DNA from 3 places in the Qipengyuania pacifica genome. Region 1 is predicted to be linked to each of the others. Evidence: predicted binding sites of a transcription regulator. Region 1 holds the regulator's gene; each other region holds the start of a gene.
What was found. The regulator LexA, encoded in region 1, represses DNA repair genes until DNA is damaged. The targets are predictions, from matches to a motif close to GTTCCNCNCTTGTTCT.

Region 1 (3,281 bases):
TGCAGGGGGCGCTGCGTGCCTTTCGGTTCTCACCGACGCCCCGTATTTTCAGGGTCACGAAGATTATCTGGTCGAAGCGCGATCGGCCTGCGAATTGCCCGTCCTGCGCAAGGATTTCATGGTCGATACCTGGCAGGTGGCCGAAGCGCGCGCACTCGGCGCTGATGCGATCCTGATCATAGTCGCCGCACTCGATGATGGTGCGATGGTGGAGATCGAACGGGCCGCGGTGGAATATGGCATGGACGTATTGGTAGAAGTCCATGATCACGCAGAGATGGAACGTGCAGCATTGCTACAGTCGCGCCTCATTGGCGTGAACAACCGGGACCTGCGGACCTTCTCGACCGATCTCGCCACGACCGAAGCCTTGGCGCCTCTGGCACCGGAGGGTTCGCTTCTGGTCGGCGAAAGCGGCATTTCTCTATTCGAAGACTGCCAGCGCTTGTCACACGCCGGGGTGAACAGCTTCCTAGTCGGCGAAAGCCTGATGCGCCAACGCGATGTCGAAGCGGCAACTCGCATGCTGCTCGGGAACTGATCTGTCCTACACGCTGCTGACCGGTTAAAGGTATCAGCTCCAGACCAAACCCGCTGCGTTCTGGCGCGATTTCGGCCTCGGTGCGGGGTGACTTTTTATCCCCTTGTACAGTGGTCCATGTGGTCCATGTCTCCCCTGCGCGACCGAAAAGCTTAACGACAGCGGTTTCTCAGCGCCCTGATCCGGATCGAACCATGAACGGTTGTTCCGCAAGGAACGGCTGAATTGCTTGACTTTGTTATTTTGGTTGCTTAATTGTTCCGCATTCGTTCACGCCTTTTGTGAACACGCGATACGGAGTTCGCACAATGCTGACCGCCAAGCAGCACGAATTGATCCGGTTCATCCAGCAGCGTCTGGAAGACACCGGCATTTCCCCCAGCTTCGAAGAAATGAAGGAAGCGCTCGATCTGAAGAGCAAGTCGGGCGTACACCGCCTGATCTCGGCACTCGAAGAACGCGGCTTCATCCGGCGCCTTCCCAATCGGGCGCGTGCGCTGGAGGTGGTCAAGCTTCCTGAAAATGCCGTGATGGGGTCGCCCGCTCCGGTGGCGGCTAACGACGCCGTATCGGCTGCGATCCCGGCAAAGGCGGTGGCGCCCGAACCGGCAAACGACATCATCGATGTTCCGCTTCATGGGCGGATTGCCGCCGGCGCCCCGATCGAAGCGATCGAAGGTCAGTCCAGCATGCCCGTGCCGGCCGCGCTGCTCGGTCCGGGCGAACATTATGCCTTGGAGGTTTCCGGAGATTCCATGATCGAAGCCGGGATCTTCGATGGCGACTTCGCTCTGGTAAAACGCACGGACACGGCCCGCGATGGCGAGATTGTCGTGGCGCTGGTCGACAACGAAGAAGCGACCCTGAAATACCTTCGCAAGGATGCAGGCCGCGTCGTGCTGGATCCGGCCAATGGTGCATACGAAGCGCAAGTTTATGAACCCCACCGGGTTCAGGTTCAGGGAAAACTGGCGGGCCTGCTCCGCCGCTACCACTGATTTGCTGGCGCGCGCCTACTCACGTGGCGCGCGCCACCATCCATGCTCGCCCTGATCCTGGGCGACCGTATCGATCTTTTGGTCTGCCAGATAGATCGAAGCGCCCCCTTCCCGGTCGAGAAACCTTCTGTCCGCTTTGAGCCAGCGCGGCTGACAACTGTACGGCAGATACCGGTCGGCAATAACGATGTCGGCCCGCATGCAAGCCGCGGCCAGGGCCCGCTCTTCCACGAGATATCTATTGCGGGCGACGAGGACGGACCAGGGTCGCCCACCCCGTTCTAGGGAGAAGACGCAAAACTGGTCGCTGCACCGGCTGCGCAGCCAGTCGGCAATCTCGATAGGGCTCTGATCCGTACCGGCCAGTTCGAGCAGATTGTCCTGAGCATATCCGCCTTCACGATCGTGCAGAACCAGCAACCGTTCGGCCTCGTTGGCAACGCCTATATCGCGTCCGTCACGCGTAATGAGGATATCGGGTATCGGGGCGGTGATCATCAGCACAGCAGAGGCGAGAATTGGCCCAAAACCCAGCAGGCGCGCCCTGCCTTGCCATAACGCCACCCAGAGCGCCCCGCTCACGTATAACCCTATCGCTCCCATACCGATACGCGGCGCAAGCTTGACCGACCCCGGCTGCTCGGCAAAGAAATGGGCAATGGCCAGCAGCAGGGCGAGCGACTTGCCCACTAGCCACCACGCCGGCGCGCCCGCTCCGATCAGATCGAGCGCCAAAGCAAGCGCCACGAGCGGCATCGATATGAATGTGACCAGCGGAATGGCGATCAGATTGGCCGCCGCTCCATAAACGCCGGCGCGATGGAAATGGAATAAGACGATTGGCATCAAGGCCAGCTCGATGACCAGTCCAGTCAGGAACAGCATCACCGCCCGTCTCGACATGCGACGCAGCCAGCTCTCCTGTCGCGGTGCGAGAAAGTCCCGTACCGCATGCACATTGTGGAGCGATACGATGGCGATGACTGCCGCAAAGCTCATCTGGAAACTCGGCCCGACGAGCGATTCCGGCCACAACACGAGCACGACTCCCGCCGCGATAGCGATCATCCGCATGGATAGCGGTTCTCGCCCCACAGCCAATGCGACCAGTACGAGCAGAGCTCCGATACAGCTACGCACGGTCGGCACTTCAGCGCCGGTAAGCAGTGTGTAGGCAATGCCGGCGATCGCTGATGCCCCGGCGGCCACCAGCGGCAGCCGGATGCGCAGCGTCAGCCAAGGCCAGAACGCGAGCAGCTTCAGAACAATGAAATAGGTCGCAGCTATGATGGCGCTCACGTGAAGACCGCTGATGGACAGCAAATGGGTCAGCCCGGAATCGCGCATTGCCTCTTCGTCCGCTTCGGGAATCGCTCCGCGGTCCCCGCTCGCCAAGGTGGCTGCGATGGCACCGGACGTCCCTTCGAGATTGGCGCGAACGTGTCGCGAGAGCTGTCTCTGAGCGGATGCTATGGACAGTCGGGATGCGCCAGGCGGCTCGATGATCTCAACATCGCCGACAGCCGATCCAGTTGCGGCAAGCCCATCGAACCAGGCTCGTCTGGCGAAGTTGTACGCACCGGGAACGATCGGCGGTGACGGAGGCATGAGACGTGCCGACAGCCTGACCCTGGCACCTTCTCGCAATTCCGGGCTGTCCGCAGACAGCGGCACATTGACCCGATATGCGTGCGCTTTTCCCGTCTCGCCGTCGCGCGCGGCCAGGACCAGCCTAACCCTGT
Region 2 (3,281 bases), on a different contig from region 1:
CAGGAAAGCTCATCATTACATCGGCCGCCGTCCAGTCATTGCCGACGAAATGGAGATCGTCTGAAATGTTATCCTCCGCAAACTGGACATGCGCGGCAAGCTGCTCGTCGATGCGGGGGGCCAGGGCAGCCGCCGCGTCACCGAGCCGCCCGGTGTACAATTTGAGCATGACGGGCACGAAGAAGCTACTTTCGCCAAACTGCATCCATTCGAGATAGCGGACATGGTTTTCCGTATCAGCTTCCGGCAGCCAACTGCCTCCACCGTGACGCTCGCAAAGATACTGGATGATCGCACCACTTTCAGCCACTTGCAGACCATTATCTTCGATCAGCGGCGACTTGCCCAAGGGGTGGACCTGCTTGAGTTCGGGCGGGGCGAGGTTGGTTTCGGCATCGCGCTGATACGGCACGATGTCGTAATCCGTGTTAAGTTCCTCCAGCAACCACAAGATGCGCTGAGAACGGCTGTTGTTGAGATGGTGGATGGTGACTGTCACGCGGCTCTCCTGTCGTGCGATTCGCACCTACACTAGGTCCGGATCGAAGCGGATACCAATCCCATACGGAAAAGCCGGTGTGGCCATGAAGCGGCGCACACCGGCTTTCCGTTTTTTCGGGAACGCCGGGGGACAGTCCGGCTAGCGCGCTGATCCGGGGGATGCTGGATCGGCGTGTTCCCGCTTGAAGAGAATTCAGTCCTCGTCCGCGTCCGGGCCGGTCATCATCTCTTCGGCGACCTCGTCGGTTCGGCCACGAATTGCGGCTTCCAACTTGGTACACATCTCTGGATTTTCCTTCAGGAAGGTCTTGGCGTTCTCACGCCCCTGACCGATCCGGACACTGTCATAGCTGAACCAGCTGCCCGACTTTTCGACCACGCCTGCCTTTACGCCGAGATCGAGAATTTCGCCGATCTTGGAAATGCCTTCGCCATACATGATGTCGAATTCGACCTGCTTGAACGGCGGCGCCACCTTGTTCTTGACCACTTTCACGCGGGTCGCATTGCCGATGATATCGTCGCGATCCTTGATCTGGCCGGTGCGGCGGATGTCCAGGCGAACCGACGCATAGAATTTGAGCGCATTGCCGCCAGTGGTGGTTTCCGGATTGCCGTACATCACGCCGATCTTCATGCGCAGCTGGTTGATGAAGATCACCATGCACTTGGAGCGGTTGATCGAACCGGTCAGTTTCCGCAGCGACTGGCTCATCAGACGGGCCTGAAGGCCAACGTGGCTATCGCCCATCTCGCCTTCGATTTCGGCGCGCGGAACGAGCGCTGCGACGGAGTCGACGACCAGCACGTCGATCGCATTGGACCGAACCAGCGTGTCGGTGATCTCCAGCGCCTGCTCGCCCGTATCCGGCTGCGACACGATCAATTCGTCAATGTCCACGCCAAGCTTCTTGGCATAGACCGGATCGAGCGCATGTTCCGCATCGACGAAGGCAGCGGTGCCGCCCGCCTTCTGGGCTTCTGCGATTACGTGAAGCGCCAGCGTGGTCTTGCCCGAACTTTCCGGGCCATACACTTCGATTACGCGCCCCTTGGGCAGACCGCCCACGCCAAGGGCGATGTCCAGACCGAGCGATCCGGTGGAGATGGCCTCCACATTCATCGCTTCCTTCTGGCCCAGCTTCATCGCCGAACCCTTGCCGAATGCGCGGTCGATCTGCGCAAGCGCGGCATCCAATGCCTTCTGACGGTCTGCGTCCACTTTCTTGTCCTCTACGAGCTTCAGACTTGCCGCCATGACATTACCTCCTGCGCTTGGCCAGAGCCGGTATTGACTCTTCAACTGACGCGTGATGTATCGGCTTTGTTCCAAAAGAACAAGTGGAGAACGAAAGTTTTTTCCGTTGTCTTTCAATCGGCAGCGTAACGCTGCCTAGGCTACTTGCGCTGGGCGCTCAGCACTTCTGCCACTTTCGCGTTGATCTGCTGTACGCTGAAAGGTTTGGGTATGAAGTACATGTTCTCAATGTCGATTTCATTGCGCAGCTGTTCTTCCGCATAGCCCGACATGAACAGGATGGGCACGTGAGCGCGAACGTTTCGAATCGCGCGCGCCATGGCAGGGCCATCCATTGCCGGCATGACGACATCCGAAACGATCAGGTCGAATTGCGTATCGCCATTGGCCACGATACCCAGCCCCTCTTCGCCATCGGAAGCGGTGGTCACCGTATAGCCTGCGCGCACCAGCGCCCGTTCGGCGACGGCGCGCACCATGTCCTCATCCTCGACCAGCAGCAGCTTGCCGCCTGCAGACCATTCGGATGCCTTCTGCTCTTCCGGTTCGTCGGCGCGCATGATGGCGGGCAGTTCGCCCTTGTGGACCGGGAGGTAAACGGTGAAGCGGGCACCGATCGGGGTGCCATCTGGGCCCTGCACATTATCGGCGAAAATGAAGCCATTCGACTGCTTGACGATACCGTACACAGTGGAAAGCCCGAGCCCGGTCCCCTTCCCCTGCTCCTTGGTCGTGAAGAAAGGCTCGAATATCTTGTTGAGATGCTCGTCCGGGATCCCGCCGCCGGTGTCCTGGACGATCATGACCGTGTAATCGTCGGCCGGCATGATATCGATGCCCATCTTGCGCACGTCGCGGGCGGAAACCCGGCGTGTGGCCAGAGTCAGGCGGCCCTTCCAGTCCTGCTTGCCCCGCTTCGACGCATAGGCTTGCATCGCATCGCGGGCATTTACAGCCAGGTTGATGATAACCTGCTCCAACTGCTGGGGATCGGCGCGAACCGAACCGAGCTCTCGATCGTGGCGAACCGAGAACTCAATCTTCTCGCCCATTAGCCGCTTCAGAAGCTGGCTCACTTCACTGACCACGTCGGGCAATTGCAGAACTACGGGGCGCAGCGTCTGCTGGCGGCTGAAGGCGAGCAACTGCCGGGTGAGGCTGGCCGCCCGGTTCGAATTGGCCTTGATCTGCTGGATGTCGTCGTAATCGCTGTCGCCCGGCGTATGACGCAGCAGCATGAGATCGCAGTAACCGATAATGGCCGTCAGCACATTGTTGAAATCGTGTGCAACGCCGCCTGCAAGCTGGCCGACCGCCTGCATCTTGGTCGCCTGGGCCACCTGACGCCGCAACCGCTTTTCTTCCGAAGAGTCCGAAATGGATAGAAGCACCGCCGCATCGCCCAGCCCGCGCACCCCGGCCAGACCGATCGAGACCGGTTCGTCCTTGTTGTTGCCAAGCCGCACAGCCATGTCGCCGCTGGCCGTCGCCCCTTTTGCAAAGCGGCGGACGGTGTCAGCCA
Region 3 (3,281 bases), on a different contig from region 1:
AACGGAAGCCAGCATTTGCCGATGCGGTCGCCGAATTGCTCGGTGGAGTGGCCGATGCTCCCGGTGCAGAGCCTCCCGAGAGGCACAAGAACATCATAGATGAGGTCGATAGCGTCGAAGCGTTTCTTGAAGTTCTGCAGGCGCATCCGCCCAAGGATGGAGAACAGACGTTCTACAGGGGCCACGAGGATGTCACGTTCGAACTAACGCCTTCGCTGCTTCGAAAGTGGCCGAATGGCAGTTGGAAGTTCATGCCGAACGAGGATCGCCTCTGCAAGGAACTGCTCATCGCCCACTACGACGAGTTCGATGGCGACCAGTACTGCTTTGACCAGCTGGTCAGGATGCAGCACTACGGGTTACCGACGCGGCTTCTCGACATCTCGGGCAACCCGTTGGTGGCGCTGTTTTTCGCCTGCTATTGCAAGCCCGAACTGATGGAAGAGGAAGGGGAGGTCATCATCTTCCGCGTGCCGGAAGAGCAGGTCAAATACTACGATTCCGACACGGTTAGTTGCATATCCAACCTATCCAAGCTGAGCTATGAGCAGAAGAACGATATCGATCTATCCTTGGAGCTCGAAGCGTTCAACGGCGAGCCGGTCACGGGCAAGCTCCTGCATCACATCAAATCGGAAAAAGGCTTCTTCGAAGCCAGGATCGTGCCCGATGATCTTGGTTCGATTGTCTGCGTGAAGGCAAAGCAAACGAATACCCGTATCAAGTCGCAGTCGGGTGCATTCTTGCTGTTTGGCCACGAGGCGATCTTGCCCGAATCTGGCCAGGACGGGCTCGAGGTTTCGCGCATCAACGTCAAGGACAAGCAGCGGATCCTCGGTCAACTCGACGCCCTCAACATCAACGCCACGACGGTCTATCCCAGCATCCAGGAGACCGCGCAGCACGTGAAGGCACGCTACAGCTTGCCAGACAGCTAGATCGCGCGGCCGAACCAAATGACGCGGCCGACCACCTGGATGCCCGACCGGTCGACGTCATCCCAGCTCGGGTAGGCCGGGTTATCGCTGCTGATCGTGATCTTGCGTCCACCGGGCTTGAGGGTGACACGCTTTACAACGAGAGCATCGTCGGCCCGCAGGACGTAGATCCCGTCACGCAGGCGGGAACCGTGGTCGGACGCATCGACCATGACCTCGTCGCCGTCGCTGAGCGTTGGCTCCATGGAGTCGCCCAAGACATGGATGATCGAGAGGCTGGGGCTCTTGGCCGGGGTAAGTCGCTTGAGCCACCGCTCGTCGAAGCCGAAGCGAGTATGCGCCGTTTCGCTCTCGGCAATCGCCCCGAAACCGGCCGATGCATCGACATCGAGCACCGGGATCTCGACCAAGCCGTCGCGGACCGGCAACGGTGGGCCACCCAGGACCTGCTCGTCGACACCGAAGAAGCTCGCCAGCGTTCGCCGGTCGTTATCGTCGAGCCGACGCGGAGACCCGCGCTTTATAAACTGCTGGATATACGACGAGTTGCGCCCGATCAGGCGGGAAATCGAGGAGTAACCGAGCCGCCTTTGCTGGATCAGCCTGTCGAGTTCTTCCCGTACTTGTTCCATCGCTTGCATCCTTCCGGTCGATGCCGGGGTGAAGGAAATTTCCTAGACTCAATGGAGTCTTCCTACTAAGAACAAAACAAGAACACAAGGGCAAAGCGAGTCGAGGACGACATGAAACTGCTGGATAGGATCGAGTGCCACCTGCGGGAATCGCGGATGTCCGCGACGCGCTTCGGGAGGCGGGCAGTCGGCGACCCCCGGTTCGTTCTTGACCTTCGGCTCGGAAGGCGACCGAGGCGCCGCACGATCGAGAAAGTTGAAACCTACTTGGCGTCATATGCGAAGCCGACCGTGCCTCGCGAAGATCCTAGACAGCCTTGAAGGCACACCTGCTGGAAACGAGACACGATTGGCAGTCGGGGTTCCGCGCGCGACAGGTCAACGCGGCATGGTCGAGTACTGACCAATTGACCGTTTTCGGATCACCTCGCCTCACGAGCCACTTGCAAGCTTGCTGAAGCCAAGGATCGTGCCGGATGTCGGCAAGTTTGCGCGGACGCACGAAGCGTTCCACCACGCGTGCCATGTTCACGTCGATGAGCGGAAACCTCTCTCCATGCTGGAACATCAAGATCGCGTGGGCAACGTACTGGCCAACGGCAGGTACCTGCAGGAGCTCCTCGTAGCGGTTAGGAAACATGCCGTCGTGCTCGGCAGCATACGCCGCGAGTGCACGCAACGAGGCGGCCCTGCGTTTCCATAGGCCGAGCGGCCTGAGAAACTCCTCGAGCACTTCGACGGGGGCTTCCGCGAGGTCCTGCCAACCCGGGAATCGGGTGAAAAACCGGTTGTAGAAGCTTGCGACCGTCTCGGCCCGGGTCCGCTGGAGCAAGACTTCCACGCAAACGAGCTGGTAGAGTGGTGTACCCGGCTCGCGCCATGGGAAGGATCGGCCACCACCCTGCCGGTACCAGTCCGCGAGATCGGCCGCGAGGAGCGTCAGCTTACGCTTTTCGCCGGTCCCGAGGGCCGTGTCAGGCGAGGACATGGACATTGGATGGCGGGAACAGTGCCGGGAAGTCTTTCTGCTTGATCTTGAAGAGGTAGCCGTGGTCCCTGACCAGTTGCCTCTCGCCTCTCTGGCTCATGAGGTAATCGACCGAGATCACGCCGCTTTCCAAGAGCGCTTGGAAATTACGCACGTTCGGCGCTCGGGTGTGTTCGACCTGCATGTAGTGGAAATGCTCGTCTGCGCCTTTGCCGCGGCAGCGCGCACCGACCCAGAATGTTTGGGGATGCTTCTCGCGCAGCCTGCCTCTCAAGACCTCGAGGGGCCAAGTGACTACATGCGCGCGCCGTTCCTCCTCGGCTCGGACGTGGTCCTGCTTCAGCCAGTCCTTTTCGGCGTCGACGCTCAGCATGAACCCGAGGGAGTTTGGAGCTTTGGCGTTGATCTCGCAATTCAAGCGAAGCTTGCCGTTGCGATGGTACCCAAAGGTGCTGAGGAGGTTCCACGCCGAGCCGACAGGGCTGACCGACCAATCGGGCGACTGCGAAAATAGCGTGGACCTTGTGGGAGCCCGCTTGATCCGCTTCGCCTTGAGCTCGATCCCCTTGAAGTCAGGCGTCTTCTCGGCATTGGCCGCGATGCCGAGCAAGGTTTCCAGCGTCATGCCGACGCCGGTGTCGCCCGGACGCAGCGTGCGAACGAACCCCTGCGCGGCAATCTCCCTTAGCGCATCGAGCAATTCGCCGACGACAGGGTCCTCGC

Region 2: a site for LexA is predicted at 1,836-1,851, ahead of recA (recombinase RecA). Genes of this name have one in related genera too.
Region 3: a site for LexA is predicted at 1,639-1,654, ahead of K3177_RS04045 (S24 family peptidase). Genes of this name have one in related genera too.

The regions. Positions count from the first base shown of each region.
Region 1 covers NZ_JAIGNQ010000003.1:380,641-383,921, reverse strand. Annotated here, with positions in the region: gene trpC (indole-3-glycerol phosphate synthase TrpC) at 1-541, shown strand, start outside; gene lexA (transcriptional repressor LexA) at 850-1,539, shown strand; gene K3177_RS11550 (ComEC/Rec2 family competence protein) at 1,555-3,281, opposite strand, start outside.
Region 2 covers NZ_JAIGNQ010000002.1:177,630-180,910, forward strand. Annotated here, with positions in the region: gene K3177_RS15525 (glutathione S-transferase family protein) at 1-499, opposite strand, end outside; gene recA (recombinase RecA) at 695-1,759, opposite strand; gene K3177_RS06070 (hybrid sensor histidine kinase/response regulator) at 1,900-3,281, opposite strand, start outside.
Region 3 covers NZ_JAIGNQ010000001.1:813,669-816,949, forward strand. Annotated here, with positions in the region: gene K3177_RS04040 (FRG domain-containing protein) at 1-938, shown strand, start outside; gene K3177_RS04045 (S24 family peptidase) at 935-1,570, opposite strand; gene K3177_RS04050 (HhH-GPD family protein) at 1,878-2,558, opposite strand; gene K3177_RS04055 (MvaI/BcnI family restriction endonuclease) at 2,545-3,281, opposite strand, start outside.